3 regions of the Paenibacillus uliginis N3/975 genome follow, and region 3 is predicted to be linked to each of the others. Evidence: predicted binding sites of a transcription regulator. Region 3 holds the regulator's gene; each other region holds the start of a gene.
The links. Region 3 encodes LexA, which represses DNA repair genes until DNA is damaged. Its sites were predicted from a motif close to CGAACATATGTTCG; they were not measured.
Positions count from the first base shown of each region.

Region 1: B9N86_RS20025 (YhjD family protein) is a predicted target of LexA. The motif match lies at 7,973-7,986, and genes of this name have one in related genera.
Region 2: B9N86_RS19475 (YhjD family protein) is a predicted target of LexA. The motif match lies at 4,686-4,699, and genes of this name have one in related genera.

Region 1 covers NZ_LT840184.1:4,192,882-4,202,879, forward strand. Annotated here, with positions in the region: gene B9N86_RS19950 (hypothetical protein) at 1-19, opposite strand, end outside; gene B9N86_RS19955 (hypothetical protein) at 23-301, opposite strand; gene B9N86_RS19960 (hypothetical protein) at 334-936, opposite strand; gene B9N86_RS19965 (hypothetical protein) at 1,004-1,195, opposite strand; gene B9N86_RS30680 (hypothetical protein) at 1,214-1,336, opposite strand; gene B9N86_RS19970 (hypothetical protein) at 1,314-1,511, opposite strand; gene B9N86_RS19975 (hypothetical protein) at 1,545-1,724, opposite strand; gene B9N86_RS19980 (DUF7667 family protein) at 1,979-2,236, opposite strand; gene B9N86_RS19985 (ORF6C domain-containing protein) at 2,242-2,685, opposite strand; gene B9N86_RS19990 (DUF3102 domain-containing protein) at 2,657-3,553, opposite strand; gene B9N86_RS19995 (helix-turn-helix domain-containing protein) at 3,531-3,767, opposite strand; gene B9N86_RS20000 (helix-turn-helix domain-containing protein) at 3,987-4,373, shown strand; gene B9N86_RS20005 (helix-turn-helix transcriptional regulator) at 4,593-4,814, shown strand; gene B9N86_RS20010 (outer membrane protein assembly factor BamD) at 5,305-5,874, shown strand; gene B9N86_RS20015 (YolD-like family protein) at 5,944-6,282, opposite strand; gene B9N86_RS20020 (DNA polymerase IV) at 6,279-7,550, opposite strand; gene B9N86_RS20025 (YhjD family protein) at 7,547-7,933, opposite strand; gene B9N86_RS20030 (hypothetical protein) at 8,065-8,256, shown strand; gene B9N86_RS20035 (helix-turn-helix domain-containing protein) at 8,269-8,484, opposite strand; gene B9N86_RS20040 (ComEC/Rec2 family competence protein) at 9,038-9,928, shown strand; gene B9N86_RS20045 (DUF3006 domain-containing protein) at 9,934-9,998, shown strand, end outside.
Region 2 covers NZ_LT840184.1:4,095,408-4,105,405, forward strand. Annotated here, with positions in the region: gene B9N86_RS19455 (MerR family transcriptional regulator) at 1-810, shown strand, start outside; gene B9N86_RS19460 (alpha/beta hydrolase family protein) at 901-2,397, opposite strand; gene B9N86_RS19465 (MerR family transcriptional regulator) at 2,596-3,009, opposite strand; gene B9N86_RS30445 (alpha/beta hydrolase) at 3,035-3,670, opposite strand; gene B9N86_RS30450 (alpha/beta hydrolase) at 3,704-4,489, opposite strand; gene B9N86_RS19475 (YhjD family protein) at 4,750-5,112, shown strand; gene B9N86_RS19480 (DNA polymerase IV) at 5,131-6,396, shown strand; gene B9N86_RS19485 (YolD-like family protein) at 6,393-6,725, shown strand; gene B9N86_RS19490 (NCS2 family permease) at 6,877-8,178, opposite strand; gene B9N86_RS19495 (SOS response-associated peptidase) at 8,601-9,275, shown strand; gene B9N86_RS19500 (stage VI sporulation protein F) at 9,440-9,727, opposite strand; gene recG (ATP-dependent DNA helicase RecG) at 9,809-9,998, opposite strand, start outside.
Region 3 covers NZ_LT840184.1:3,494,227-3,504,224, reverse strand. Annotated here, with positions in the region: gene B9N86_RS16515 (AAA family ATPase) at 1-761, shown strand, start outside; gene hflX (GTPase HflX) at 834-2,120, shown strand; gene B9N86_RS16505 (methionine gamma-lyase family protein) at 2,162-3,415, shown strand; gene B9N86_RS16500 (MerR family transcriptional regulator) at 3,497-3,907, shown strand; gene glnA (type I glutamate--ammonia ligase) at 3,937-5,265, shown strand; gene B9N86_RS16490 (DUF3139 domain-containing protein) at 5,324-5,644, shown strand; gene B9N86_RS31005 (SHOCT domain-containing protein) at 5,727-5,846, opposite strand; gene B9N86_RS16480 (DUF3574 domain-containing protein) at 5,949-6,422, opposite strand; gene lexA (transcriptional repressor LexA) at 6,760-7,386, opposite strand; gene B9N86_RS16470 (LysM peptidoglycan-binding domain-containing protein) at 7,563-7,934, shown strand; gene B9N86_RS16465 (DUF896 domain-containing protein) at 8,091-8,291, shown strand; gene B9N86_RS16460 (hypothetical protein) at 8,355-8,879, shown strand; gene B9N86_RS16455 (HAD family hydrolase) at 8,926-9,717, shown strand; gene B9N86_RS16450 (FixH family protein) at 9,960-9,998, shown strand, end outside.

The sequences.
Region 1 (9,998 bases), 700 kb from region 3:
GTTCGCTTTCTGTTCTCATGCTTTAAAGCTCCGCAAGTTCTTGTTCGAGCCGAGTAATTTCACGGTTGATAGCTTCAATAACAAGCGTATTTATCTCACCAATCAACTCATTCGAACCGAGGTCAGGTTTTTTAGCAAAACTATCAATGTGTCCAGTTGTATTTCCGTGTTTATCAAAGAATCTCATCCGATCGCAAATAATCATCCCGGTGCGCGTGCGATTAAGCTCCTCGATTTTCCTCATGATGGCTTTACCTTTCGTCACTCGCTCTGCCATCCATTCCAACGTCTTTTGATCCATGTGATTTCCTCGCTTTCTATTAATTTTTATTGTTAATTCCCATCCAGTTCTATTTCAGCAGCTTTCTCTTGCAAACTCTTGAGCATTGAAGGAATATTCAGGCGATTGATAATATCTGCGGAAAGCTGTTCGCGTAAGTTCTTTTCGAGCGTGCTCAGAACAGTATTTTCAGCCTTCTGCCGTGCATCTGCTATAAGTTCCGATAGTTTCTTTTCAAGCTCCTTGCCGAGCATATTCTTGGCGAAATATTCATGAACGGTATATTTAGCTTCGCGTTCGCGGTCTGTACGTTTGCCATATTCATCGAATACCTTTCGTTCAAGGAACTTGTCATACTGCGTACCAACAAATTCACTGAGGGATAGTAACTTCACCTCATCCCTCCACATGCCTGTGTCATATGGGATTTTGATGTTTTGAAGTTTTTCTTCGAAGATGGCAATAAGGAAATCACTTGTTACCTTGTCAGCAGCTTCTTTGATTTTTGATTCAATCGTAGACTGTACTTGCTTTTCTACTTTATTGATCAAACGATCTTGCAAGCCCCTTACAACCTCGGTTCTAAGTTCATCCGAAACGGTTCCAGTTTCAGAGTCAAACCAGTCCAGCTCCAACTCAACTTTCAGCTTTGTCATTGCTCATTCTCCTTTTTTAGGGCTCAAAAACCCGATTTTGGCAAAAAAATAATAGGTGTTACCGATTTTACACGCGCGGCGGCCAGTTCCATTGACCAGGTTCGTTACCTTGGCGAACGTTTAAAACATTGAACTGATGTCCGAATTCATTCCATACAGATAAATTCACAACATTGTCTACAACTGCGACAATAACTGCAGCTAGTGTCTTACCCACTTCATCGTTAAAATGAACTATACGTCCAATACTTGGTTTCATTGGTTTGTTCACCTCCAGTTATTCGTTTTCGCAATCTTCACACTTACGTGGATACCCCGGCTCCTCGCCATCCACATAAGCCCCGCACACTTGGCATAATAGCCCCTTCAGAACCATCTCAGCAGCTTCTGTCGTTTTCATCTCCTTCCTCATATGGTTCGAATTGATCCAGTACATCCTGTTCCGTCAAATTCGGTGTGTGGAATGCTGGTGCGGCAACTGGTGATAATCTGAATATTTTGATTTCCTCCACCACAACAAATCGCTGCCCCGTTGACTTGAGCTTAAATTTCTTTCCTATCTCGACCTTGCTCATCTCCTGTTTCACCTCCTTCCAGTGAATGATGTTTTATATGACTTCCTGCATTACATCCCGACGATCACCCCACAGTTTCAATAGCTCCTGACGGCATCTCCGGTATTCTCCACGAGCATCCAGCGCTTCCAGGTATCTGCGCTCAGCCAGCATACGCCGTTCAGCTTGCAAGGCTTGTACCATCTTCTTGCGTAGTTCATTTGCTGCGTTCAAGTTTGCTTCTCCTTTCTTTCATCTCTGCTACCATCCAAAGCCGGAAGACAAACAATGCATTGATGAGGACCCAAGCTGCGACGATCAGCAATGCGGTCATTGTGATTCCCTGATGCGAGGAAAGTCGCGTTCGATCATTGCGATTTCCATCAGGACGAAGTCAATTTTCGCGGGATTCACAAGGCCACTTTCTGAGAATATGTGAAGGTTGTTATAGTGGCTCATGACTTCCACAGGGATTTCATTAATCTGCGTCACGAGTACTTCGCCTCCATTTCATCTAATTTGACGGTGATCTCTTGCACCCAATCCATATCCCCCGCTGTCTGTGCTTCAAGCGCCAGGTTCTTCAACTCATCCGTCTCTCGGACTAGCATGAGGTTGTCCATCAATAGTGGGAAAAGCAATCTCATCTCAAGATTTCTGACTTTAAGCTCGCCACTATGATGGTCAATTATCATTTGTACAAGCTCGGCTAGTTTACGGTGTGCTGGGTGGATGATGACTGCCATGTTAATCACCGTCCTTCGTTGATGATCTTTGCGCAACTACGGCACAACTTCAGATCATCTATTTCAGTCATCCCGGGTTGCTGCTGACACAATGGGCAGCACGATAATGAAATCGCCTGTTGTACTGATGGAATCCACTCTTCAATAAATTTGATTCCCGCGTCATAATCTTTTTCAAGGGTGTCACGGTATGATCGAATCGGCTTAAACCACTGCCTGTACTCACTCCAGAGCATTGAAAATCCACGCCGCTTATTAGCCTTAAAATTCTCTGAATCCGGATCTCCCAACAGTTCGATCATCCGAGCTCTTCCCCTCACTCGAAGCGCTTCTTGATCTTTACGCGTGCAAATCACGCGCTTTTTCAATGCCTCAATTTGCTTTTCATACAAGCTCAGACGTTCTTGTAATGATTGCACTTCAACTGATGTCAAAAACTTTGCCTGCATCCTCCCCTACCTCCTCAATAATTGGATTCTGTAATGCTTGGTTCCATTTGGCCCGATTGCGACTGATTGTTTCATCCAACTCCGCCCAAAATTTAGCGGCGTATTCTTGAGCTTCACGGTGATCTGAAATGGATGAGAAGTACATCAGAGCGCTTGACAGATCGACATCCACATAGGCCCTTGTTTTGTTCAGTGACTCCTTCATTTTTCGAAGATTTGAACGGGCATTTTCATCAGCGGTATTCCGCTCAAGCATTTCGTCTTCCATCCTGCGATTAGCTTGATACAAACGCTGGTTTTCCTCGATCAGCTCACGCAGCTTCTTTTCATCCTCCGGTGAACGTTGTGTGTTGGATTTTAACGTTTCAATCTGTTGGGCAAGAGCATGCTTTTGTGCTATTGCAGCCTGCTTGTCCATCTCAGCTTCGTGAGCTCGCTGTTCGGCTGCTGCCCTATCCTGTTCTGCATTCTTTAGCGCCTTCTTCACTTCCCGGAGTTCACGGACCGTCATTTCATCAACTGTCTTCGTTTCTCCCGTTGAAGGGATTTCGTGTTCCTGTTCGATGAACTCTTCCCTGTCGATAGATTCTGGAAGTGAGAGCATTTCAAAGATTTTGCTTGTTTCCAAAAGCGACGACGTCGTCGTATTTGAGAACTGCTCATACGCCTGAATCATTCGCTGTGCGGTTCGCGGAATTAAATCAACCTGTTCAAGCCATGTTTCCCATTGCCCATGAGCCAAGTCATTTTCCTTTACGTGCATTAATCGTTTGCCGATCTCGAATACTGACTGTCCGGCGATTTGTTTGTAACTGTTTATTTCAGCGGTTATAATCTGAAGATCGTTAGATAATGTTAGCTCGTTCATACTCACCATCCTTTTCATCAGTAGCAGTACAAGAAATACTGATCGTAATTCCAAGTGCATCGCAGACTTTATTTATCGAGTCTTCGTTCCATCTACGTTCACCTGCCAACAAATCATGTATGTGCTGATAGCTGTATCCTGTTGCACGGGCAATTTCGGCTTTCCTCATTCCCGTTTTCTCCATAACCACCTTAACTGCCTTGGAAAAATCCATTATGTTGCTCACCTCCTGTGATTCGTATTATCACGCTAATAGCTTTATTTATCAAAGTGAAAAATAAAGCATATTGCGTTATTTTAGAGATATTTTAAGCTATATACAGCTTAATGCTTGATTTTTCTCCTATTTCCAGCTATTTGCGTGTTTACTTTTAAATATTTTAGTGATAGTATCTATTCAGCATATAGCTTTATTTTTAAGGAGCGATGAGAATTGGATAACAGTAACCGTATAAGAGAACGCAGAAAAGAATTGGGGTTAAGCGGTCCAGAGGTGGCTGCCGAACTCGGAATTTCAACTCAGTACCTGTATGATATTGAACGGGGAAAACGTGGACTAAGTGGAGAAATATTAATTAACGTGTCAGAAATATTAAAAGCAACAACCGACTATTTGCTGAAGAAAACGTCCCTCAATTTTTATGGTGTTGATATTACAAATAAAAACTCCGATCCTCATGAGGAGTCGGAGTTAGCTGATATTCCTATTGAAAAGTTAAACCAATTTAAACTTACGTATAAGGGGCATGAATTAAGTAAAGAAGAGGCGGATGACGTTATCAATCTTTTAGAAGCTGCTTTGAAACGCTGGAAAAAATAAGGTTATCCAAGTAAGTGTTCACTTCAGAAACATCGATACCTTTATTAGTAAGCATCTTCAAATAATCTTCTAAACTAATGTCAGCTTCTGATTTTTGCATGTACAGCCCTCCAGTAATAGTGCAATGCCTGATTTTTCCGTGTGAGATTGTAAAAAAAGCATATCATAAAACCGAACAAAAAACGAGAACGAATGTTCCGAAAACGAAAGGAGTTATGAATGAGTTTCCAGCTCGGGGATTGCACCCTGCTGGAACGACTAAATGAGAAGGGATGGACACAAGCAGAGTTTGCTAAACGTATGGGTGTTTCACGCCAGTATGTAAGTAAGCTCATCAATGGAGAACGCAAGATGTCCCTCGAATTTGCCTTTAATGCTGCTCACATTTTAGGCTGCCGCATCACAGATTTATACATCCTCAAAGTCGTTCGCAGGAGTTGAGTGGTTTTCACTCTCCCCCGGGCTACTTGTCACCCAAACGGGTGACACATCACTCCTTAGTTACAAAACCTTCCTAGCACCACCCCCTTTAAAGTTTTTTGGACGCAAAAAGGCCACTACAAATATCAAATAAGATAAGAAGTATCTCTTTTGAAATTCAAAATTCAATAAGTGTGCGTATAACTATCACTATTGAACTTTTTTTTAAAAGAGATGATGCTTCTGTCCTCAAACTTGATTTTGTAGCGGCCTTTGTAAACCACTAATCAATAATTAATCTACTTAGAAAGCCCCTTCTGCCCAGGCTAGGAGTAAGTTAATTGGTAAATATATGATATGGTTCTCATAATAGCACATAATATATTCAAGGTTCAATCTCTAATTTTCTTTTTCATTTCCTCGACATTATTTGAATGCTGCAGATTTTTGGGGCTAAACAAGATTACCTGAATCTGCTAGACTTTAAGTAATAATTATATGAGGTGAGAAAGTGAAGAAAACATGGGTGTTTACTGTGCTGATTCTCATATTACTTGCTGTTACGGCTTGTGGTAACTCAGAGGGAAAATCAGTTGATCAAAGTCGTCAATTATTACTTAAAGAAGCTGAGCTTTACATTAAATTAATGGAAATGGGAGAAACAGAAGAAGCAAAATCGTCATCCGAATTTATTCGGAACCTGGCAGATGGTGAGGACAAGAAACAATTTCTTGAGTTGGCAGATCTAATGGATCAAGAGGATGTAGAAAAAGTGCGGGCTTTGCATGCGAAATTAGGCGGGGAATACATTGAGCCTAAAACCACCTCGAATGTTCTAACTGAAGCAAACGATAAATTTGCTGCTCTTTCTATTGAAGCTGCTCAAATATACGTTGAGTCTGTCGGTCCCGTATCGTTAGAAAATCGAACTGACATCGCTGATCTTATTAAGAGTAATTATCTTCTTTTATCAGAAGAACAGCAAAATGATTTCGAGGAACTTGCTAAATTTATCGAAAATGATAACAAAGACAAAGCTATAGAATTACATCAAAAACTCAAAGATAAATATGGCCTATAATAATTAAACCTGTCGGCATCTTAGCTGACAGGTTTTTTAATGTTTCGTCATTGTAATTATTACAGTTCTTTAAGTGGCCGAAATTATGTCTTCAATTCGAATCCACTGCCATTCGTCTGTCTCTATCGACAGCTTAATCTCCCGTCTGAATTTATGGACCATAACAACGATGCCGGTCAATTGCAAATCCTCGTACTCATCAAACAGTTGCAATGTAATTCTTCGATGGTCATTATAAGATTCGGCCAACGCGCTTTCGATTAGTTCGATTTCCTGCGCATCTAGTATTGGCCTTCCTTTTCGGCATTCTTCATGTTGCTGACAAATAATAGCTTCTTTATGCTCAGGCAGCATCATACGGCTTGATTCCCAAAGTCCGTTACCCTCCAGCTTTTTTCGTGTTGTCATTTATAGTGTCCTCCAATCTTAGCTGAACGATCAAGCGCTTGGCCTGCTGCTGTCATCGATGCAGCTCTGATGAGAATAGAATTACCGTATTTGTTTTTCAAAGCATCAGTAGCTTTTTCCAAGGCCATGGACTTCTCCCTACCTGAATCAAACAGCGACATTTGATATTCCGTATCTGGTGTCAGCTGCGTCAAACTTATGCCTACACGCCGGACCGGCAGACCGTCCCAATACAACTCAAGAAGCCTACACGCCCATCGGTAGACTTGATTAGTAATATTGGAGGGGTCCTCCATCTTCATTTGATGGTTAAATCCTGTGGGATGGTCATAATCTGCCCCCATACAGCCAACAGATACCACATGACCCATACAACCAAGAGCACGGCAACGCTGGCAGACCAGCTCCGTTAGTTCCAACAGTATGACCTTAATCTCCGCCAAAGTGCCATAATCCCTAGGGAGCGTCATCATATGCCCTACAGACTTGGGGGCGACCTGATGTGTCCCTGGCCGTACTGGGCTGTCGTCAATTCCGTTGGCAATACGCCAATACATCTCTGCCTGAATATCTGAGTTTTTACCAAACTTCCGGCGCATCATCTGCTTTAACTTACCAAGCGTTGTTTCTGCAACGCTGCCGATCGTAGGCATGCCCATCGAGACAAAATGACGTGTCATACGGCTTCCAGCCATAAACATATCACTCACGGGCCGTTTCCAAAGCGTTTCGGGAAGCATTTCTTTGGTCAAGGTGTATATGCCGGATGAATTTTTCTTGGCGTAATTGTCACACGCTGTCTTTGCTAGGATTTTGGTTTCTGAAATGCCAAAACGGGCATATACTCCCGTTGACTCTTGGATATGATTTTGAATAATTTGCGCAAGTTCCTTTGGTGTGCAGCCGAACAGGTGTAAAGAGCCGGTTACATCCAGAAACTGCTCATCGATGCTGTACGGCTCCACAAGGTCTGTATACTGCTTGTATATCTCCGTAATTTGCATGGACACATCTATATACTTTTGCATCCGCGGTCTAATAACAACAAGATCAGGGCATTTGGCGACTGCCTCCCCTATCCTCTCTGCAGTCGTTATCCCTTTTGACTTGGCAATTGGGCAAGCTGCCAGTACGATGCCAGACCGCCGCTCTGGGTCCCCTGCAACTACTAGTGGACGATCTTTGTACTGTGGATGGTCTACTTTTTCCACACTTGCATAAAAAGATTGGCAGTCTGCCAACATGACCACTCGGTTCGATGCCTTCACTGTTCGCACCCTCTGTCCGAAATATTTAAACCCAAGTAAGTGTAAGACCGCTGAATAACCTCTGCTTCGATCAGCCCCCAAAGCATAGACAGCTTATGATGATATCCTCTGCAAATAAACTCAACTTCAATGCCGAGCTTTGTCCTTCGCTCTTCATAAACTTTCAAACCGCACTCACGCATGTCTCTTCGTACTTGAGCCAAATCACCTAAAGCAGCTGCCTGTAAATGATCGATTATAACGTTAGTCATTTCTGATGTCTTTAAATCTGACACGCAAAGAATCGCTCGATCCTTTTCAAGAACATCAAGCAACAAAGGGATCAAAGTGTAATCCTTAACCAGTTTAGTTTCTTCTGGCTCTAACCCAATACTCAACATCATTCCTCACCTCAAAAAGAGAACGTTTGTTTGTATTATATGCGAACGTTCGTTCTTTTATCAATGACAAAAGAAGGAATTCAATTGTGTTTGAAGAATAAACGACCAGAAGAGAAAAGGGGGTTGCCTTGCTCATGTGGAGAAAAGAAATACTTGCGGCAATTGAGAAGAAACAATCAGTTACAATCAGGTTGATGGATGGAGAAATACTGCAAGGGATCGCCGAGACTTGCGCGGATCGGGTTAAGATTCGAAGTGATAATGGAGTGGTTTACATACCTATTTTGGATATCGATCATGTAAGTAGGTTAATTCAATTACGATAAAACAAAAGACCCTTAATCGATAGGGTCTTTTTTGTATTCAATCAAGTCTGAAATATTGCTGATCTCTAAAGCAAGCATTACCTTCTCCAGATTCTCAGGAGACCAATGCTTCGATTTGTTCTTAACCATGTCATCAACAGTATTCCAGCGTATCCCCGTCATCTCGCTTAATTGCTTTGTATTAATACGCTTTTCGTCCATGAGCTCACTTAATTTTAAATACAGCATTATACTCACCTCATATTTAATATACCCCAACACATAAAAAACATCAACGATATTAGTTAATTATTTCAACTATTTTAGTTGATGATCAACGATATTCGTTGTATAATAAGAGTATAAGGAGGTGAAAGAAAAAATGCGAAAGACGAGAAAAGAAGAACGACGCGATGAACGGACTGCAAAGATCATGCTAATGACTGCAATCATCAGCTTGATTGTCTCGATCATCACCCTCATCACCGCTCTGGTTCGCTAATCAGACGACCCGGAAGGGAGCCCCACAAGGGGCTTCCCAAAGGGTTGGTGAAATATAAGGTGTCGTTCTTCTTTACTCGATTATACCATAAAGGAGCTGATCAAATGAACGCCTCTAAAATGCTCAAATTAACATCATGGCTTTCAGTTGCATCGATCGTTATCAGCTTAATTACAATAGGCATAGTTATTGCAAGGTGGTAACCATCTGTAACGCAAAAAAGACCCTGCCAGCACACGCACGCCGGTAGGGTCTTTGTATTTATTTTAATGTGTTAAAATCAATACATAAGGAGGCATTATGAAAAAACTATACATAACACTTGCACTTATTTTATCTGTACTGGTTGCCTGCTCCCCGATTTCAAGTATTACAACTAGTGAAAAAGAAACTGACCAGACTATGCCAAAGTTACAGCAAGAACAGGCATCAGGCACACTGCGAGTCTATTACCTCGACGTTGGACAGGGTGATTCCACACTGATACAGACACCTAAAGGTCAACATATTCTAATAGACGGCGGGGATAACCACAAGGGCGACGAAGTGGTTGATTATCTTAAGCAGCTTGGCGTTAAAAGTTTGGATGCAATCATTGCAACACACCCGGACGCCGATCATATTGGCGGGTTGGATACGGTGATCGATGCCATACCGGTTAAGTCTGTTTATGCCCCACGAGTATCACACACCACAAATACATATAAGGATTTTTTGCTTGCAGTTAAAAACAGCGGGTTAAAGATAAAAACTGCTAAAGTCGGTCTAACGCTCCCGCTTGATGGAATTACAGCGGAGTTTGTTGCCCCCGTTGCGGAGTATGGCAAAGACTTAAACGCTTGGAGTGCTGTGCTACGAGTACAATACGGCAACACTTCCTTCCTCTTTACTGGCGACGCAGAGGCCAGAAGTGAAAAGGACATGTTGAAGAGTCCAAAACTCTTGAAAGTCGACGTCCTGAAGGTGGGACATCATGGATCGGACACATCGACATCGCAAGATTTCCTCAATGCGGTCAGACCAACGTATGCCGTAATCAGTGCAGGGAAAGATAATAAATATGGCCACCCAAAGTCTGCTATTATCAATCGCTTGAAGAGAGCTAAAGTAACTGTGTACAGGACTGATACTCAAGGTACGATTACTGCTGTAAGCGACGGGAAGACAATAAAATTCGATACTGTGAGGTAACCAAAATGATAAAGGGAGTTATTGACCGATTTGAGGACGATATCGCTGTAGTCGAAGTCGAGGATGGTAA
Region 2 (9,998 bases), 600 kb from region 3:
AATTTCAGCATACAAGATATCCGCAATCTGATCTCCGGCGAGACCGGCATTACCGAAGCACTGGACCTACAGATCGAGGCACTGGAAGTACAGGTTGGGACGCTGAATTCCATGATTTCGATTTTACGTCAGGCTAAACAATACGAGTCAGAATCGGCCAGCGATGCCGGACAATCACTGCGCTACATCACAGGATTGGTTGATTCGCTGTCGGCAAACGTGGAAAAACGGAAACAATTTGTTTCCGCCAAGATGGAAGAATCCCGTATCCTGGAAGGAGTACCGCAGGAATGGAGAGTCTCGTTTTTTCATTTTTTCGACAAGTATATTATGAAAGAAAACAAGCTGTCCGCCAGACAAACGCTTGCCTGGAACGAGCTTCAGGAACTAATCAGTGATCCGGGCTATCTGGCTGATCTTGCTCGCTGCGAGCTTCCCTTCTTCAGCATGGTTCACCACCCGCAGGTTCGGGCAGAAGACTGGGTCAGGAAAATGGAGGAGATCCGCATCCGGACCACGACTGCGCTGGAGCAGCAATGGCCTGCGGGCAGCCCGGCCGTACAAGCCGTCGTCCAGGATTTTGTCATGATGTACGCCAGTTCAGAACAATCCGGTGACGAAGAAGCTTTTTTTCGTAAACAGGCCCGTTATATGCTAAACTCCGTCACAGAGCGGATTCTGCGCTTCAACAAACTGTGCACAATCCTTAACCCGGAGTCTAGTGTAGTTGTAGACGGCGTCAGCCTGCTGATGGATGGGATGCGCCATAGACTAGGGCAATTGGATCGCACACAGACGGAATCGTTGTAGCCGATCACCATCACTGCGGCAGGTCCAGTAGACAAGGTTGCATATTGGGCCGTCGCCGCTAAAGTTGAACCAGGCCGGGTATACAAGAGATTACCCTTGTTCCAGCGAGAATTCAGGGTTTTCTCCAACAGAGTGGTCTAGCTTCTCAAACGGTAGTCCTTTCAGAAAATGATTAAAAAAGTCCAGCGTGTAGTCGTTAACGAGTTCCTGCGTATCGCGCGCATCTACGCCCTGGGCCCATTCAAGGAGCGGAGAAACGAGCAACAGATCCGAAAAGCTCAGATGTACTGTATTGTTAAGCTTCATCCAGTAGTTTCCGCCTGCCGTTACCGGAGCATACCGGGCGAATACTTCTTCATAATAGGTTTTGATCACGTCACGGTTCGTACCCATCGCCGCAATCTCTTTATCACTCATACTGGTTGCACCATTCAGCGTATCGTCTGCACTGATCATCAGAAACGGCTTGCCTACACCTTCCGCCGGAATGCGCTTCTCGCCGTACAACACACCATCCATATTCATGCCTGCCTTGACTCTTGAATCGGTCAGCAGCATCTGCACGGCTGTTGCCCCGCCAAAAGAGTGGCCAAACATGCCGATGCGATCCAGGTCCATATGCCCCGTGAACCTTTGATCCGGATCATTAGCTGCAAGCTTCTCCACCTCATCCAACACAAACTGGACATCCTTTACCCAACCCTCGTTGAGCACATCCAAGTTATTGAATTTCAGCTTTTCAAAGCCTTCCTTACCTTGCGATTCAAAATAGGCCACCCGTCCATCCGAAAACACCGATGCCAGGCTGCTGTACGTATGATTAATGCCCACGACGATATAACCATTACCGACCAATTGTTCGACTTGGAACGTATTCTGGTTTTCGTATCCATGCAGGCCATGTGAAAAAACAAGTACCGGATACTTGGCTTCCGAGTCGGACAATTTCGCCTCCTGTATCGCATGTGTCTTGACATCCCCAAGGTTGGTGAATAGCAGCTTCGGCATTTCCAATACATCATGAAAAGCTTGCTCATACACAGCCGGATCAGACACGTAAGGCGCCGTTGTTCCTTTGGCATCCTTACTCGTCGGATACCAGATTTGCACCACCAGCTCGCGTTTATCCCCTGTTTCCGGAGTCAATACTTCTTCACGGCTGTTATCCGTCCAGTTATAGGTCACCGTCCCGATTCCATAAGGACCTGTCGGCTTCTCAAACGATAAAACCGGGAACAGCAACGGTAGCCCAAGCGCCACTGCGGCGTATACCAATACCAGCACGGATGATGCAATCATCCGTATGCGGCGCAGCTTCCCGCTTGATGTGCCGGAGCGTCCGTCCGTCACTTTGGACGATGACTGGTTCCGGGTTTTTACAACCAGAACAATCAACGGGACCAAGGTTAACAGATAACCGGGGATCAGGGGCCAACGTAGTCCCTCCACCAATCCATGCACAAGCAGGAGTGCAGCGGAGACGGCAAATCCTCCCCAGAGCATCCGCAGGGGCTTGTTCCGCGCCCCTATTAGCCATACAAGCATAACCACGTTAAAAATAAGATAAATCCATTCCACAATCCTCATATCCTATATGCCTCCTTGTCTGCTGCGTATGAAATAGAAATGCAGCAGCTTCTCTTGCACACATAATAAAACCTCCTGTAGCAGGAGATTCAAGGATTATTTTCGGGAAGGATCGCTATTAATCGTTAAATAAGAAATCAACCAGCAAAGGTTGCCTGCGGCAGCCTTGCTGGTTGTAGATGGAAAGCCGGGCGATATTTATTCGCCTTGGGCAGTAGCCGAGTTGGGCATTTTAAGAGCATCTAAATATTCGGAAATTTCCTCCTGGGACGTTTCGAGCAGCCCTGACAGCAAGGAATGCAACGATTGCAAGGTTTCCATATTCGCCTCGATTTCCTTAATCTTTTGGCGTACCGTGTTCTTCAGTAACATCTCTCTTTCTGCATCATGACTAATCATTCGCAGTATATCCCGAATTTCTTTCAGTGAATAGCCTAATAACTTGGCATCTTTAATAAATTTAACTTTCGCCAAATAATCCTGGGAGTACAGCCGATAGCCGTTGGCGGCTCGTTCCGGCATCGGCAATATGCCGTTATCTTCGTAATAACGTATCGTTGCCGTGCTCAATCCGGTCTGCTTGGCCAGCTCCCCTCGTGTCATTCCCGTCATATGAACCGCCCTCCCATCGAACCAGCTATCCTCTTTTTTTCGTATAGGCCCATCTTATATCAAACTTCACTTCAGGAAAATCAGGAGAAGGCCCGTCCAGCAACGGTTGATTCGTATCACCTTTCAAATACCGGTCAAAAAACGATTTTGCATAAGAGCGGTTTATGTCCACAGTATGCACTGGATCAAGGCCGTTAGCAAACAGCGGCGGAGACAGCAGCGCAAGTTCTGTAAAGCTCTGGTGGTGAAATTGATCGACCGTCAAATAATACGTATCGTTCAGGCTATTTGTCATAATGAATTTCAAATCGCCGACAAACTCATCATAAAATACAGAGACTTTCTCGGAACTCGGGTCAAAGCTTTTATCCGTGTCCTCAGTCATGATATACATGAAAGGCTGTTTCAGTGCCGTATGCGCGACTGTTCCCCAAGTGGCGCCTTCCCAGCTCAGGCCTGCCTTGAAGCGGCCATCTGTCGCCAGTGCCTCAGCTGCAGTAGCGCCGCCAAGGGAATGGCCGAAAATACCGACATGATCCAGGTCCAGCTTGCCAGTCAATCGTTCGTCAGGATCATTTGCATTCCATTGTGTGAGCGTGTCCAGTACGAAGCTGGCATCTGCCGCCCGAATGCCGACCATTCCTGAATTAAACTTGTACATTTCAGCCCCAGAGTCTGTCTGAAACCATTCCTTCTACACAATTTCCCTGCCGTCTGGGAACACAATTTTGGCAGCTGTATAGGGATGATCCATGCCGACAACAATGAAGCCGTGACTGACAAGCTCTTCGACCGTTGTCATGCTTTGGAAACGGGTGGAGCTATTGCCCGGCGAAAACAACACGACCGGATATTTCTTTTCAGCTGTTGAAATGGCCGCATCTTTCACCACATGAGTTGGGATAGCCTTCACATGGCTGAACAATTGTTTTGGAAAGCTGTAAACCCCCATGATCGCCTCGCTCAGTTCAGAGGCAAAATGTTCTTTGGGCATCGACTTGGCCGCTTCGGCGTCGACAGGATACCATACATTCACCATCAGCTCGCGTTTGTCGCCCGGTTCATCGGTTATCGTCTCCTCGCGAGTCTCATCCGTCAGGTGCCGAGAAATCGTGCCGACTGCATATTTACCGGTCGGTTCTGGCATGGTGAAGATAGGAAAATAATTGGAAAATAAAACTGAAATGACCGTAACTGCAACGACGACGACCGATAGCGAGCTTTTCTTGAAAACGGACTTTGGTCGTGGCTCAGCGACAGGCTTGAGCACCCTTATTACAAGAAAAACGGCGATTACGAGCACAACGGCGTAAGTTGGAAAAAGCTGCAGGCGGAACCGGTCCGACAGACCATGTAATAAAACGGATATCGCAACCAGCGCCAGCATTGCGATATCCAGACGCGGATTTCGTTTGACAAAAAGCATGGCAAGCGCCACTGCAATACTGTTTATAATCAGTAACCAATCCATGATATTCATTCTGATTACCTCCATCTCTTGTCCCTATCTTTTTTCCAGCTTCTAACCTGGATGTAGGGTAAATAGATCAAGCTTAAAGGTTGAAGTTAAGTGCAAGTCAAGCGTAATTTTAGCAGGGAAAATCTTAAATGGGTGTAGTGCAATAGCCAGTATTTACTTTTCCTAACCCAATTAACGGTATTTACCGCTTGCATACAGAACGTGTGTTCGGTATATAATAATGAAGAATGTATGAAGAACCGGAGGAGGCCGATGCAGCTATGTCCACATCTCCGCTGCAAACCGGGGAAGAGCTCCAAATAGTGAAGGAATGTACAATCCTGCCCATCCTGCTTGATGTCCTGGAGAAGGATATCCGGAGCATGGAAACATCAGGCCTGACGGATCTTTATATAGGACGCCTGAGGGAGATTCAGAGATCCTCCATGACCAGGCTGAGCCGGCTCAAAAATGACTGCCGAGCGCGCAGCATCACGATTATGGAAACCCACCGGAAGGAGTATTCGCTGCTGCTCCGTTACCGGTGCCGCGGTTACCAGCATCACATGGAGCTGCAGTGGGATTTTGTGAGAGCCGACATCGAGCAACGGCTAGCCAAGGCGCTTCACATCAGTCTTGAATAGGATAAGGGGTGAAATGACATGCATAAACGTCAGCAACGTGTCATCTTTTTGGCAGACTGCCAATCCTTTTATGCCTCTGTTGAAAAAGCGGCCCACCCCGCTTACAAAAACAAACCGCTCGTCGTATCAGGTGATCCGTCCCGGCGAAGCGGCATCATTCTAGCCGCCTGCCCCCTGGCTAAGAGTCACGGTGTAACGACGGCTGAAGCCTTATGGCAAGCTCAGCAGAAATGCCCTGATCTCATCGTCATGAAACCCCGGATGAGCGCCTATATCCGGTTGTCACTGCAGATCATGACCATCCTGGAGTCGTATTCGGATCTCGTGGAGCCGTTCAGCATTGACGAGCAATTCGTTGATGTGACCGCCAGTCTGGCGCATTTCGGATGTTCGCCTGCGGAGCTCGCCCGTCACATCCAGATGAGGGTGCAGGAGGAAACCGGCATTTACACCCGTGTCGGCATTGGACGAAACAAGATCCTCGCCAAAATGGCCTGTGACAATTTTGCCAAAAAAAACGAAGACGGCATTTACGAATTGAACGAACACAATATGGAAGCCCTCTGGTCTTGCTCTGTCCACAAAATGTTCGGTGTCGGCTCCAAAACGACACGCCATTTGGCCCGCCTTGGCATTCATACCATTGGCGAGCTGGCCCACACTCCTCTTGGAGAACTCAAGCGGAAGATGAAACGTTACATGAAAAAAAACTGCGACATCTGGAGCGAGGTACTATGGCGAACGGCGAACGGCTATGACGACTCCCCTGTCACCCCGGACGCTTTTGAGCAGCAAAAAGGAATTGGACGGCAGACCACACTGCCTGTCGATTATGACAGCCGCGAGGATATCGATGTCATATTAAATGAACTGTCCATGCTGATCTGTGCGCGGGCCCGCGCCAAGGGCTATATGGGCAATGTGGTTCAAGCCGGTGCGCAGGGCGCTGACTTTGACCACCCGGTGGGGTTTTCTCGTCAGGTAAAACTCCCGGATCCGACTCATCTCTCGCGCGAGGTATACGCTGTAGCGAAGCAGCTGTTCGATACTCACTGGAATGGAGGGCCGGTGCGGAAAATTTGGCTCTCTCTGGGCGAACTGCAGAGCGATGACGTCTACCAGCTTTCCCTGTTCGGAGACCGGGAAAGACTGATGCATCTGGAGCACACGATGGATGAAATACGGGAAGTATACGGACCTGCCTCGGTTTACTTCGGTTCCTCCTTGAAAAACACCAGTCAGCTAAAGTTTCTTAACACGAAGATCGGAGGTCACTACAAATGAAGAAACTGACGGGCAATGGACTATGGGAGTCCAGCCGGATGATGTTGTTTGAGCATCGTGACGCTATTTTAGCCAAACAGGAACAAAAGCATAAGCAGGAGCATCCTTTTCTCGATGAGCAGCAGGTGGAATGGATCGCTGAAAAGTTGAGCCTAGCCTACCATAACAAAGGGGCTGTACAACTTCAGGTATTCGGGGAATACGGGGATTACAACGTGACCGGCATGGTTGATCGCATTGATAGCTTCAAACAACGTATTTGCATTCAGGGCTCATGGATACCGCTTTGTGATATTTTGGAGGCAGCAGATACAGAGCTTCCTTCCTGATCTGTTTCTGGTAATGGATCACGCTCATATACGAGATAAGGTTGCAATTCACTCCGAAGTTTATGTTTTTACCTATCTCTAAAAAAAGCCAGAGAATCTCCCTGAATTACAGGGGAAATTCTCTGGCTTTTTTCGTTTCACATACCCATGATTAATGGGGAACAAACACAAGCTGCAGTACAAACAATACGGCAAAAATGTACATCAGCGGGTGCACCGCGCGGAATTTACCTTTAACCACTTTCATCAGCGGATAAGAGATAAAGCCAAGCGCGATACCTGTCGCAATACTCGATGTGAGTGGCATCGTCAGAATGACGAGAAATGCAGGGAACGCTTCATCGAAGTCGTCCCATTTAATGCTTCGGACATTGCTCAGCATCAGGCATCCAACCACAATCAGTGAAGGTGCCGTAATCGCAGACAAGCCGGATACTGCTCCAACGAGCGGTCCGAAAAACGCCGCAATAGCAAACAGCACTGCAACGACAACCGCCGTCAGTCCTGTCCGACCGCCAGCGCCCACACCGGCCGCAGATTCGACATAAGCGGTCGTAGGGCTCGTACCGACCATGGATCCGGCAACGGTTGCGATGGAATCAGAAAACATGGCACGCTCGGAACGCGGCAGCTTGTTATCCTTCATCAGGCCCGCCTGTTCAGCTACGCCGACCACTGTACCCGTTGTATCAAACAGGGTCACTAGCAGGAAGGAAAAGACGACCGCATACAAACTGTTGGAAATAACATTACCTGCGGCCTCAATTGGATTCCAGACCAAGATCCCCTCAGGGAGCGAAGGTACAGACATAATTCCGTTTGAAAAGGATAACATATCCGCAAAATAAGCGATAATACCAGTAATGATCATCCCGATAAACAAGGCTCCCTTAATATCTCGGGACAACAGAATCAAGGTTATCCCAAGGCCAACCAACGCGAGCACAACCGAAGGATGGTGCAGATCACCCAGTGCTACCAGATTGTCCGGGTGAGCTGTGACGATCCCGCTCATCCGCAAGCCGATAAAAGCGATAAACAAGCCGATTCCCGCCGTAATGGCATGTTTTAAATTCGGCGGGATCATTTCGATCAACCGACTGCGCAGTGTGGTCATCGACAACAGTAGAAACAGGATCCCTGCGATAAATACAGCCGAGAAAGCTTCAATATAGGACAAATTGGCATGCCCTTGAACAACAGAATATGTAAAATACGCGTTGAGCCCCATACCTGGCGCTACAGCGATCGGATAACGGGCTACTAGGCCCATCAGCAGGGTACCGATCACCGCGGCTATAACGGTTGCGGTAAAGCTCTGCTCAAATGGAACACCTGCTCCGGACAAGATCAGCGGGTTTACCACCATAATGTACGCCATGGTAAAAAACGTGGTCGCTCCTGCAATGACTTCTGTTTTGACCGAAGTCCCATTGGCTTTTAAATCAAACACTTGATTGCCTCCATTTCTGATGTTGAAAATCACGTGATGCAAAAAACACACCTAACTATTATAGGTGACAATTTCATTTTTCGCCAACATTAACTACGTGTATACTTTAGATTAAGCGAGCTATATAAGATGAACTAAAGAAATAGAAAAACTTCAACGGAGAAGGCGGAATTATTTTGGAGAAACGAAGTGTTCGCCTAAAAGCTTTCCACAGGAAAGCTCGCTTCGGAAGCATGAGCTGTCCCCCGGATTTCAACGTTATATGAATACATAAAAAAATCTGGGGGCAAGAGCCGATCGGAAGAATAATCCGCATTCGTAGTGATGCTTAGGCTAAGAATCTTTAATTCAATCTATATAGTACGAGATTTTTAATTTTCACAATGCGACTATTATCATTGTGCCTGAAGGAGGCGAATTGTATGTGCGGCCGTTTCACACTTACCGTCACATGGGAGGATCTGATGGAACGGTATCTGATTGATCCTGAATCCACTTCCCCTTTTCATACCCCCCGTTATAACATTGCACCAACGCAGATGGTCACTGCAGTTATTCATGACGGCGTACGCCGCCGCATCGGACAGTTGCGCTGGGGGCTTATCCCTTCCTGGTCACGCGACTCTTCCGGTGCCGCGAAAATGATCAACGCCCGAAGTGAAACGCTGGAGGAAAAGCCGGCATTCAAGACACCTTTCATACGCAAAAGATGTCTTATCCCCGCCGACGGTTTCTACGAATGGCAGCGCACAGCGGACGCCAAAACACCTCACCGGATCGGTATGAAGGACGGCGGGATATTCAGCATGGCAGGCCTATACGATATGTGGACCACACCGGATGGGAGCAAGCTCAGCACCTGTACCGTCATCACTACCCGGCCCAATCAGCTGATGGAACGTATTCATAACCGGATGCCCGTCATACTTAGTCCTGAAGACGAAGCCTTGTGGCTCAGCCGGAGCGCAGGTTCAGGTGATCTCAAGCGGCTGCTCGGTCCCTTTCCTGCTGTTGAGATGACTGCCACCGTTGTTGGAACAAGCGTTAATTCGGTTAAAAATGATACCCCAGACTGCATCAGGCCCATCACCAGCTAGAGCTTTTCACACCATTCGCAGCTCAGAGCGCGCGGCGTTTCCAACGCAGTGTGGCGTTACATGATAGCGGACGAACGGCTATGCCTTGCACATGAATAAGCCCCTGCAAGGAATGTAATCCGTGCAGGGGCTTATTGGTATCCACTTGGCATAAACCGCTGAACCTAGCGGAACATGCCCCAGAGCTTAATCAAGTGAAACGTATTGTTCGGATCAATACGCTGAGAAAGAACAAACTGAACAATCTGCTGTTCATGCGCTGGACTCAGTCTTTCATTCAAAATCCCTGTTATTGTCCGTACCATCTGATGCACTTTTGCACTATTTTGAAGATCAGCTTTTGATAAACCTTGAACCAGGTTTTTAATCCTTTCCTTATAGGCAGGATTTTTCATTTTCAGCTTGATGCGTTCCACCAGTTGCGGACTAATTCCATACTGTTGATAGCTCAAACGTTTGGCACCTCCCGTAATAACTCCTGTCACTGTTTGAGTATATGACGAGGGCCGGTCCATTGTGCTACCTTGTTCAACTTAATCAATAAGATCACCTTGAAAAATCTGTTCCTTCTGCAAATATTCACGTAAAGAAGCATAGGCTGGAGATGTCCAGAAAGAAGCATCCCCGACTAAAGTGGCAGCATCATCTCTTGCCTGCTCCACCACTTCAAAATCCGCAACCATGTCAGCCAGCCGGAACTCCGGAAGTCCGCTCTGCTTCGTA
Region 3 (9,998 bases):
TTTATGAGATTTATGCTTTACTACAAGTGGCGCAGATGCGTTCTGAAGCCGGGCTGTTAAGCGGCGGTCATGTGTTTCATATGATTTTTAAAGGTAATCCAGGTACAGGTAAAACAACGGTTGCACGTATTGTTGCTAAGCTGTTTCAAAAAATGGGCGTTCTAAACAAAGGACATTTGGTAGAAGTTGAGCGGGCGGATCTCGTGGGCGAATATATCGGACACACTGCTCAGAAAACAAGAGATTTGGTGAAGAAGGCGATCGGTGGTATTTTATTCATCGATGAAGCGTATAGCCTGGCCCGGGGCGGGGAAAAAGACTTTGGTAAGGAAGCAATAGATACGCTGGTAAAGGCGATGGAGGATCATAAGAATCAGTTCGTTCTTATTTTGGCCGGCTATTCGGATGAAATTGATTATTTCATGTGCAGTAACCCCGGACTTCATTCGCGATTCCCGATACAGATGGATTTTCCGGATTACAATATGGATCAGTTGATTCAAATATCCGAGCTGATGGCTAAAGAGAGAGATTATATTCTTATGCCGCAGTCCATGATTAAACTGAAGGAACATCTTCAGGCGGAAAAAGACAACCACCTTCATGCTTTCAGCAACGCCCGTTATGTTCGCAATCTGATTGAGAAATCGATCCGGAATCAGGCGGTACGGCTGCTGAATCATTATGTTGCCGGAAATCCGAGCAAGCTTGAATTAATGACAATTCGTCCGGAGGATTTTAAACTTGCGAACAAAGTGTAATTTGGAAGCTAGACACGACTTAATGCAGGTAAGCTGTTCTTGATGACATCAAAGATTAAAGGAGCAATGACTATGGCAAATGACATTCACGAGACGAAGACTAATTTACCGGATAAAGCTGTACTGGTTAGTCTTGTAACTGATCAAGTAAAGAGGTCAGGTATCAATACCGAACATTCACTTCAAGAGCTTGTTCAATTGGCTGAAACCGCAGGTGTTCAGGTCCTCGAGGTTATTACACAAAACCGTGAAACACCGGATTCCAAGTGGTTTATCGGAAAAGGTAAAGTGGAAGAACTCCGTATGGCTATTGACGGCTTGGAAGCCAACACGGCCATATTTGATCAGGAGCTGTCTGGAGCACAGGTTCGTAATCTGGAAGAAACTTTAGATGTGAAAATTATTGACAGAACGCAATTGATTTTAGATATTTTTGCGCAGCGTGCCAAGACCCGTGAAGGGATCATCCAGGTAGAGCTCGCTCAACACAGCTATTTGCTGCCGCGCTTGTCAGGCCACGGTAAAAACCTGTCACGGCTTGGAGGCGGTATAGGTACGAGAGGACCCGGCGAAAGCAAACTTGAAACGGACCGTCGGCATATCAGAGGCCGGATTAGTGACTTAAAACGCCAGCTGGACGAAATAACAAAACATCGTGTTCTGCACCGTGAGCGCCGGAAGAAGACCGGAGCGGTTCAAGTAGCTCTGGTTGGCTATACGAATGCGGGAAAGTCTACGCTGCTGAATCGTTTGACTGCAGCGGATGTTTATATTGAAAATAAATTGTTTGCTACACTGGACCCAACATCCCGAGTGTTAGAGCTGCCGAGCGGCAAAGAAGTCGTGTTGACCGATACGGTTGGATTTATTCAAAATCTGCCGCACGATCTGATTGCTGCGTTCCGTGCAACACTGGAAGAGGCCAATGAAGCAGATTTGATCCTGCATGTAGTAGATGCTTCCTCAGCAATGCGGGAAGATCAGATGTCCGTCGTACAGTCTATTTTGGAAGATCTTGGCGCGGCAGATAAACCTCAATTAGTCTTGTTTAATAAAAAAGACGCTTGTGATCCGGAGCAACTGGAGATGCTTCCTTCTGGCGAAGGATTCCTGAAGATCAGTGCTTATGATGAGAAAGATCTAGATTCAGTAAAGCATGCGATTCAGGAGCATCTTTCGGGAGGTAACGTAAAATTCCGCATTCCTGCGGATCGTGGAGATGTCAGCTCTACCTTATACCGGATTGGGGACGTTATCGAGCAGACCTTCGAAGAGAACGACATTATATATGAAGTCCGGATTAACAAAACGGATTATGACAAGATGGGTTATATGCTGAAGGATTATCTCGAACAGTAGTTGTGAAAATTATGAGAGAGACAGAGGAGAGACCGTACGAAATGGCTAGATTTTCGAAAGACATCGAAGAATTAAGTGGTTTGGCAGAACAAAAGATCGTAGAGAGTTTACGAGAAATTGACCGCATTGTTGACCGGAACCAGTGGAAGGTCATTGAAGCGTTTCAGCGGAGCAAAGTAAGTGACTTTCACTTCGCTGGTTCGACTGGTTATGCATACAACGACCGCGGGCGGGAAGTACTGGATGAAGTTTATGCTGACATATTCAGGGCCGAATCGGCCCTGGTACGTCCTCATTTTGCTTCCGGGACGCATACGATATCCACAGCTTTGTTTGGCGTTTTGCGCCCGGGAGATGAATTACTATACATAACGGGGCGTCCTTACGACACGCTCCACAAGGTTATTGGGGAAGAGGGAGACGGTACGGGTTCGCTGAAGGATTTTGGCATCGGCTACCGTGAAGTTAGTCTGCTTGAAGACGGGGGAATTGATTGGGACGGAGTAAGTAAAGCTGTAAACTCCGCAACCAAGGTGATCGGGATTCAGCGTTCACGCGGTTATGACTGGCGTTCCTCCTTTACAGTGGAAGAAATCGGTGTGATGGTGGACAAGGTTAAAGCTATCAAGCAGGACGTTATCGTGTTCGTAGATAACTGTTACGGAGAGTTCACAGAGGAGCATGAACCGACAGAGGTTGGCGTGGATTTGATGGCAGGTTCGCTCATTAAAAATCCCGGTGGCGGGTTAGCAGAAACCGGTGGTTATATTTGCGGTAAAGAGAAATATGTAGATCAAGCTGCATACCGATTGACAGCGCCAGGTATCGGCCGTGAAGTAGGTGCCATGTTGGGAACTACACGCGGGATTTACCAAGGATTGTTTCTTGCACCGAATACAGTAGGACAAGCCGTCAAGGGAAGCATATTTGCGGCTGCTATCTTCGAAGAGGTCGGTTTCGTGACCAAGCCAGCTTGGAATGAGAAGAGAACCGATTTGATTCAGGCGGTTTCTTTCTCCGGTCCGGAACATTTGATTGCTTTTGTTCAGGGAATCCAGCGGGCAGCTGCAGTAGACAGCCATGTGGTACCCGAACCATGGGATATGCCTGGTTATGAGCATCCCGTAATTATGGCGGCTGGAACGTTTATTCAGGGTGGAAGTCTGGAATTGTCGGCCGATGCGCCTGTCCGTGAGCCTTACATCGGATATATGCAAGGCGGTTTGACCTATTCCCATGTTAAGTATGGAGTGCTAATGGCACTGCAAACGATGAAAGAACGGAATTTGTTGTGAGATTTCCTAACATAGGGTTGACACATTAAAGCAGGAAATATACAATTGAACAGAAAAGATCACTTGGAAGGTTGATGGGTTATGGGTGATGAGATCCGGAGAAATATGGCTTTATTTCCAATTGGTATTGTCATGAAGCTCACCGATTTGTCCGCAAGGCAAATTCGTTACTACGAGCAGCACAGTTTGATCGTACCTGCGCGGACGTCAGGCAACCAACGGCTGTTTTCTTTTAACGATGTAGAACGTCTTCTGGAGATTAAAGCATTGATTGAGAAGGGCGTTAATATTGCGGGAATCAAACAGGTGATGAATCCGGTAACGAAGGAATCGGAAGAGGCAACCGTTATTACACCTGACACCGAGAACAGACGCAGGGAAATGTCGGAATCGCAGCTCCGCCGCCTGTTAAAACAGGAATTGATTACGGCTAAAAGACCGGGTCAAGTGTCTTTGATTCAAGGAGAATTGTCCCGTTTTTTTAATAAATAAACAGATCTTTTGTGAGGGAGAGGATAGAGTTGAGTTATTCGAAGGAAGATATTCTGCGCATTGCCAAGGAAGAAAACGTTAGGTTTATCCGCTTGCAGTTTACCGATTTGCTGGGAACGATTAAGAACGTGGAAATTCCAGTAAGTCAGCTGCCTAAAGCTCTAGATAACAAAATGATGTTTGACGGCTCTTCTATCGAAGGTTATGTACGGATCGAAGAATCGGATATGTATCTTTATCCGGACCTTGACACCTGGGTAATTTTCCCTTGGGTTTCCCAAGACCGTGTAGCTCGTCTGATCTGTGATGTTTACATGCCTGACGGCAATCCGTTTGCAGGTGATCCACGCGGCATTTTGAAGAGATGTCTGAAAGAAGCGGAAGAAATGGGATTTACGTCTATGAATGTCGGTCCTGAGCCGGAATTTTTCCTGTTCAAGACAGACGAAAAAGGCAACCCAACAATGGAACTTAATGACCAAGGCGGATATTTCGATCTGGCTCCTACGGACCTTGGTGAGAACTGCCGCCGCGATATCGTGCTTACACTGGAAGAGATGGGCTTTGAAATTGAAGCATCCCATCATGAAGTTGCTCCAGGACAGCACGAGATCGATTTTAAATATGCGAATGCTATTAAAGCAGCTGACCAGATCCAAACTTTCAAGCTCGTTGTCAAAACGATTGCTCGTCAGCACGGTTTGATCGCTACATTTATGCCTAAGCCGTTGTTCGGCGTGAACGGTTCAGGTATGCACTGTAACATGTCGCTCTTTAATGGTAAAGAGAATATGTTCGTAGATGAAAGTGATGAGTTGGGTCTTAGCGCGACCGCACGTCACTTTATGGCTGGTGAGCTTAAGCACGCACGTGCTTTTGCGGCCATTACCAATCCTACCGTAAACTCCTATAAGCGTCTCGTTCCAGGCTATGAAGCTCCTTGTTACGTAGCATGGTCTGCGAGCAACCGCAGCCCGATGATCCGTATTCCAGCTTCCCGTGGTCTAAGCACCCGTGTGGAAGTTCGTAACCCGGACCCGGCTGCTAACCCTTACCTGGCTTTGGCTGTTATGCTTAAAGCAGGTCTTGACGGAATCAAGCGCAAGCTTACATTGCCAGCTCCGATCGACCGTAACATCTATGTGATGTCTGAAGAAGAGCGTATCGAAGAAGGCATTCCTAGCCTGCCAGCTAACCTGAAGGAAGCTGTGAATGAAATGCTCCGCAACGAAGTCATCTGTGATGCACTTGGCGATCACGCCTTGGCTCACTTCTTCGAACTGAAAGAAATCGAATGGGATATGTATAGAACGCAAGTTCATCAATGGGAACGCGATCAATACATGACTCTGTACTAATAGCTGAAACCCTTGGCGCTCTAAGCGCTGAGGGTTTTTGTTTGTGGGGGTAGCTTATATGAAGAAAGTCGTATGGTTCTTTGCAATTTTAGTCATTCTTTTAATTCTTGGGTATATTTTATTACAATCGAAGTTAAATAAGCTTGAGGATGATTTACATTCCTACCTTATTAATGAAAAAAACTATAACGAAGAGGATATTGCAAGTATAAAAGCACGTTTTAGCAAAATACCTCGATTTCCTGTATACATTATATTTGAGGACGAGCCGCATGTCACGTATGCATACACGGATAGAAATGTTGGACAATGGGTCCAAATAGGACCGAGTGATATCGATATCGAAAAGAGGAGTTATAAACACGTAGATCGTGATTAAGAAAAACGAACGAAGACCCTACCAGTTATAGTGGTAGGGTCTTCATTTTTTTGTTTATTTATGGCTATCTTTATTTCACTTATCATATTGACGAAAGAAGTTCATTTTTCTTTGTTTGATATTCCTCATCGGTAATGATCTTTTTAGCATGCAATTCTGATAATTTTTCTAGCTTCGCAAAGGCATCATCAGAAGAAAACAAAGCTTGAGCTGTAGATCAACATATTTCTTATACTATTAGGTACCTGAATACTCCGTATTAGAAATGAATTGTGATTCCATTAGATTTAAAATGAGGCCGTTATTATTCAATGAAATACATCTTACCATCCACTTCAAGGGATATCGAAGCCTGAGCGAGATCTTCTTTCAGTTGCTTTGCGTAAGCCACCACTTGATTAATCGATTTTTTATCTAATGTTTCAGCAAAAGCGTACACAATCGTTACGTTTTCCTTGATCAGTGTTTTGTCTTTATCGACCCAAGCACCTTCACCATCTAGAGCCGTAGCACCGCCAAACCATTCGGAAAATTTCGTGAGTGCCTGATCAACATACTTTTGCTGTGCTTCTTCAGTAATCGGAATATTGCCCTTTACCGTTGACGGAACATAAATTTTGATAACATGACTGAGGTTAAACTGTCCATCAAGAGCACTACCGACAATGCCGGTTGTCGCAGACCCCTCCGCACTGTAAGATTGCTGTACCGGTACAAAAACCAAGGTCAACATTACTACAATAGCTGCCGTAATAATCCCAATCTTCTTCTTCATCATCCTTGTCTCCTTCACTTTTTTTCTCGCCAAATGGTTACTAAATGTTTGAACGCTTTCATTTTCATTCAGATACCATCCAGTCGGTATGGGCTGGAAATATTATATAAAGTGCCCATGTTTTAAACAATGGGACGTCAGAATTAAAAAAAGGAAGTAGGAGATAGGAAATAAGGGGCATGGAAAAATGCTTTCTTACTATAGATCAGAAGGGTTAGGTTATGTTAATATAGTGGATTTTACGTTATACCTAAGACGGAATTCCAAAAGAAGATATAAAAAAGGTTACCGCTTGTCCAAGACAAGACGGTAACCTTTAATTTGTGTATGGAGATTAAACCTAGTGGATATCTCTAAATACGCCGACAACTTTACCAAGTATGGTGACATGGTTTAAGCGAAGAGGCTCATATGTCGGATTCTCCGGTTGGAGACGGATGTGGTCTTTCTCTTTATAAAAAGTTTTCACAGTGGCTTCATCTTCCTCGGTCATAGCTACGACAATGTCGCCGTTGTCAGCGGTCTGCTGCTGACGGACGATCACATAATCCCCATTATGAATGCCAGCTTCAACCATACTGTCACCCATTACGGTTAACATGAATACTTTGTTGTCCCCTACAAAATGTTGCGGTAGAGGGAAATAGTCTTCAATGTTCTCTGTAGCAGTGATAGGAACACCGGCAGTAACTTTACCGACGACAGGAACTCTGGAGATGGTGTGTGTGAATAAATTACTGTTCTCCGATTCTTCTTGCCCGAGCAGCTCAATGGCTCTTGGCTTCGTAGGGTCACGACGGATTAAGCCTTTCTTCTCCAAACGATCCAGATGACCATGTACTGTTGAACTGGAAGCCAGTCCGACAGCCTCACCGATTTCTCGTACGGAAGGCGGGTAGCCCTTGCTCCGAACTTCGTTGCGGATAAATTCCAATATCGCCTGCTGGCGGCTGGATATCTTCGACATTCCGTATCAACCCCATTTAGTAACGTTTGGGAAAATTATAACATAGAACTTCCGTTCGCACAAACATAAGTTCTAAAAAAATAAATAGAACAACCGTTCGTAAAAGTATTGAATCAAACAAGTGTTCGTGTTATATTTAAATCCATAAGAGAACACTTGTTTGGGGGATGATGATTATGTTGAGATACACTACATACCGCAGTATTTATGAAGGACAGTTTCAGGAAGAGACACATAGCCAGGCTTCTCTATGGAATCGTACGGTAGAGTTGATTAAGTCACGTGGGGTTGGTAAATTGATTCTCATTCTGCTGATTGTTGTTTTAGGATGTACTGGTGCATTTTCCGTTTTTGCCGGGGGATTGGAGAAACCGACAGCGGAGAAGAATATTATTGTGCAGCCTGGTGACTCGCTCTGGAGTATTGCAGCGGCTCATAAACCGAAGAAGATGGACACGAGGGTATATATCAGTTCTATTAGGGAAGTTAATGAGTTGAAAGGACCGGATATTCAAGCTGGAGATGTGTTGTCGTTGCCTCTATGGTGAAAGATATGATACACCGATACGGAATTTATAATCTGTTAAAATAATGGTATAATATAAAGAAGAGCACATATGCGAGCTTGGTAAGGAGAGGTTTCCTTGACAAGCTCTTTTTGACATGTCAAAGTTAAGAATGAATTTTTTATTGGAGGCGAAGGTATGGATATCGATGCTTTAATAGAACGTATAAACGTTCTGGCGAGAAAAAACAAAAATGAAGGGTTGACGGAGGAGGAACAAAAAGAACGTTCCGAGCTTCGTGAAGTCTATCTTAATAATCTTCGGAGAAACTTCCGACAGCAGTTGGATTCAATCGAATGGGTAGATGAAGAGAAAGACGGTCCTGGTTTGAAACATTAAACGTTTTCCGCTTGTCTGCTCAAGAGATCTATAATATGAAGTTTAGCGAAGAGGGGGAGACTCATGTCTCGTTCATGGGAAAGAAAAGTTAGCAAGAATATGTCTCAACTTAACAAACAGCGCAAGAAGCAGGGACAAGCAATACTTGGAACGACGAACACTTCAACCAGTGACGGAGATGTATTTAAAGGACGTAAATACGTTCTGCCAATCATTTTGCTTGCACTGGCTGTTCTTTATGCGCTGCTCGGGTTGGCTACAGTTGATGCGGGAACAGGCAGTAAGACAATGAACTACATCGGAGTCAGTTTGTACATTTTGTTGGCTTTGATGATTTTTTTACGGAAACCATACTTGAAAGTAGGACGCAGCACAGTATCGACTTTCAAATTTAACCGCGAACGTAAGCTGACGGCATCGGAAATATCCAAAATCAGAATTTTGCAAGGTTCTGTTGTCATTGAGAATAAAGCTCGCGGCGGAAATTGGGTGTTCTCGCGTTTGATTAACCGTTATGATACAAAAGCGATGGGGGAAAGACTGGAGCAATTTGCGAAAGTCAATAATATCCCAGTAGAGCACGAATAATGGATTTGCCTGCTATTTTAGAGGGCATGTAAAGGGAGATGGAGAGATGCCGGCAACTGCGGTACTGTTTGACCTGGATGATACGCTATTGTGGGATGAAAGAAGTGTAGAGGAAGCATTTGAGGTAACTTGTCAGGCTGGGGCGGAAAGCACCGGAATTGATGCAACCGCTCTGCTCACAGCAGTTCGAAGCGAAGCGCGCTCTTTGTACGAATCCTATGACACCTTTGCATTTACGAAATTGATTGGCATTAACCCATTTGAAGGCTTGTGGGCGAACTTTACAGCAGGCGATCAGCCGGAGTTCCGCCGTCTTCAGGAGCTCGCTCCTGTTTATCGTAAAGAATCATGGCGCAGAGGGCTGAAGTCTCTAGGAGTAGAGAACGATGAACTGGCAGAAGAGCTAGCAGAACGGTTTGCTGCTGAACGAAGAAAGCGTCCGTATGTGTATGATGAAACGTTTGATGTGCTGAAAGAGCTGCAGAACACTGTGAAGCTGTTGCTTTTAACGAATGGCAGTCCTGATTTGCAACAGGAAAAGTTGGATGGAGTTCCAGAACTTGCAACTTATTTTAATCACATCGTTATTTCGGGCGATTTTGGAAAAGGTAAACCGGATGCATCTATTTTCACCCATGCTCTTGGTTTACTGGGGGTTGAACCGGAAAATGCTGTGATGGTAGGGGATAAGCTGACTACCGACATTAAGGGTGGAAACGCTGCGGGACTGACAACCGTATGGATCAACCGGACGGACCGTCCTAAAGATTCCTCCATTGTACCGGACTATGAAATTCAGAGTTTGTCAGAGCTTCATGACATATTGTCTTCTTTGTAATTTTCGTCAATTCATAAAAACATAACAAGCTTAAAAGACAAGAGCAAGCCGGACGTCTCACATATTGATGTGGAGGTTACCGGCTTTTTTCTTGTTTATTTTTTGTGACAAATGTCACAGAATTGTAAGTGAATGAACATGTTAGACAGTTTAAATAGATGTATAATGATGGAACAATTGAAGAATTAGGAAAAAAATATAAAAAAGGTATTACATATGATTTCAAAAAGTAGGTGGATATCGTGAAAAAGAAAAGATACGCTTTGATTTCCGCTATGATT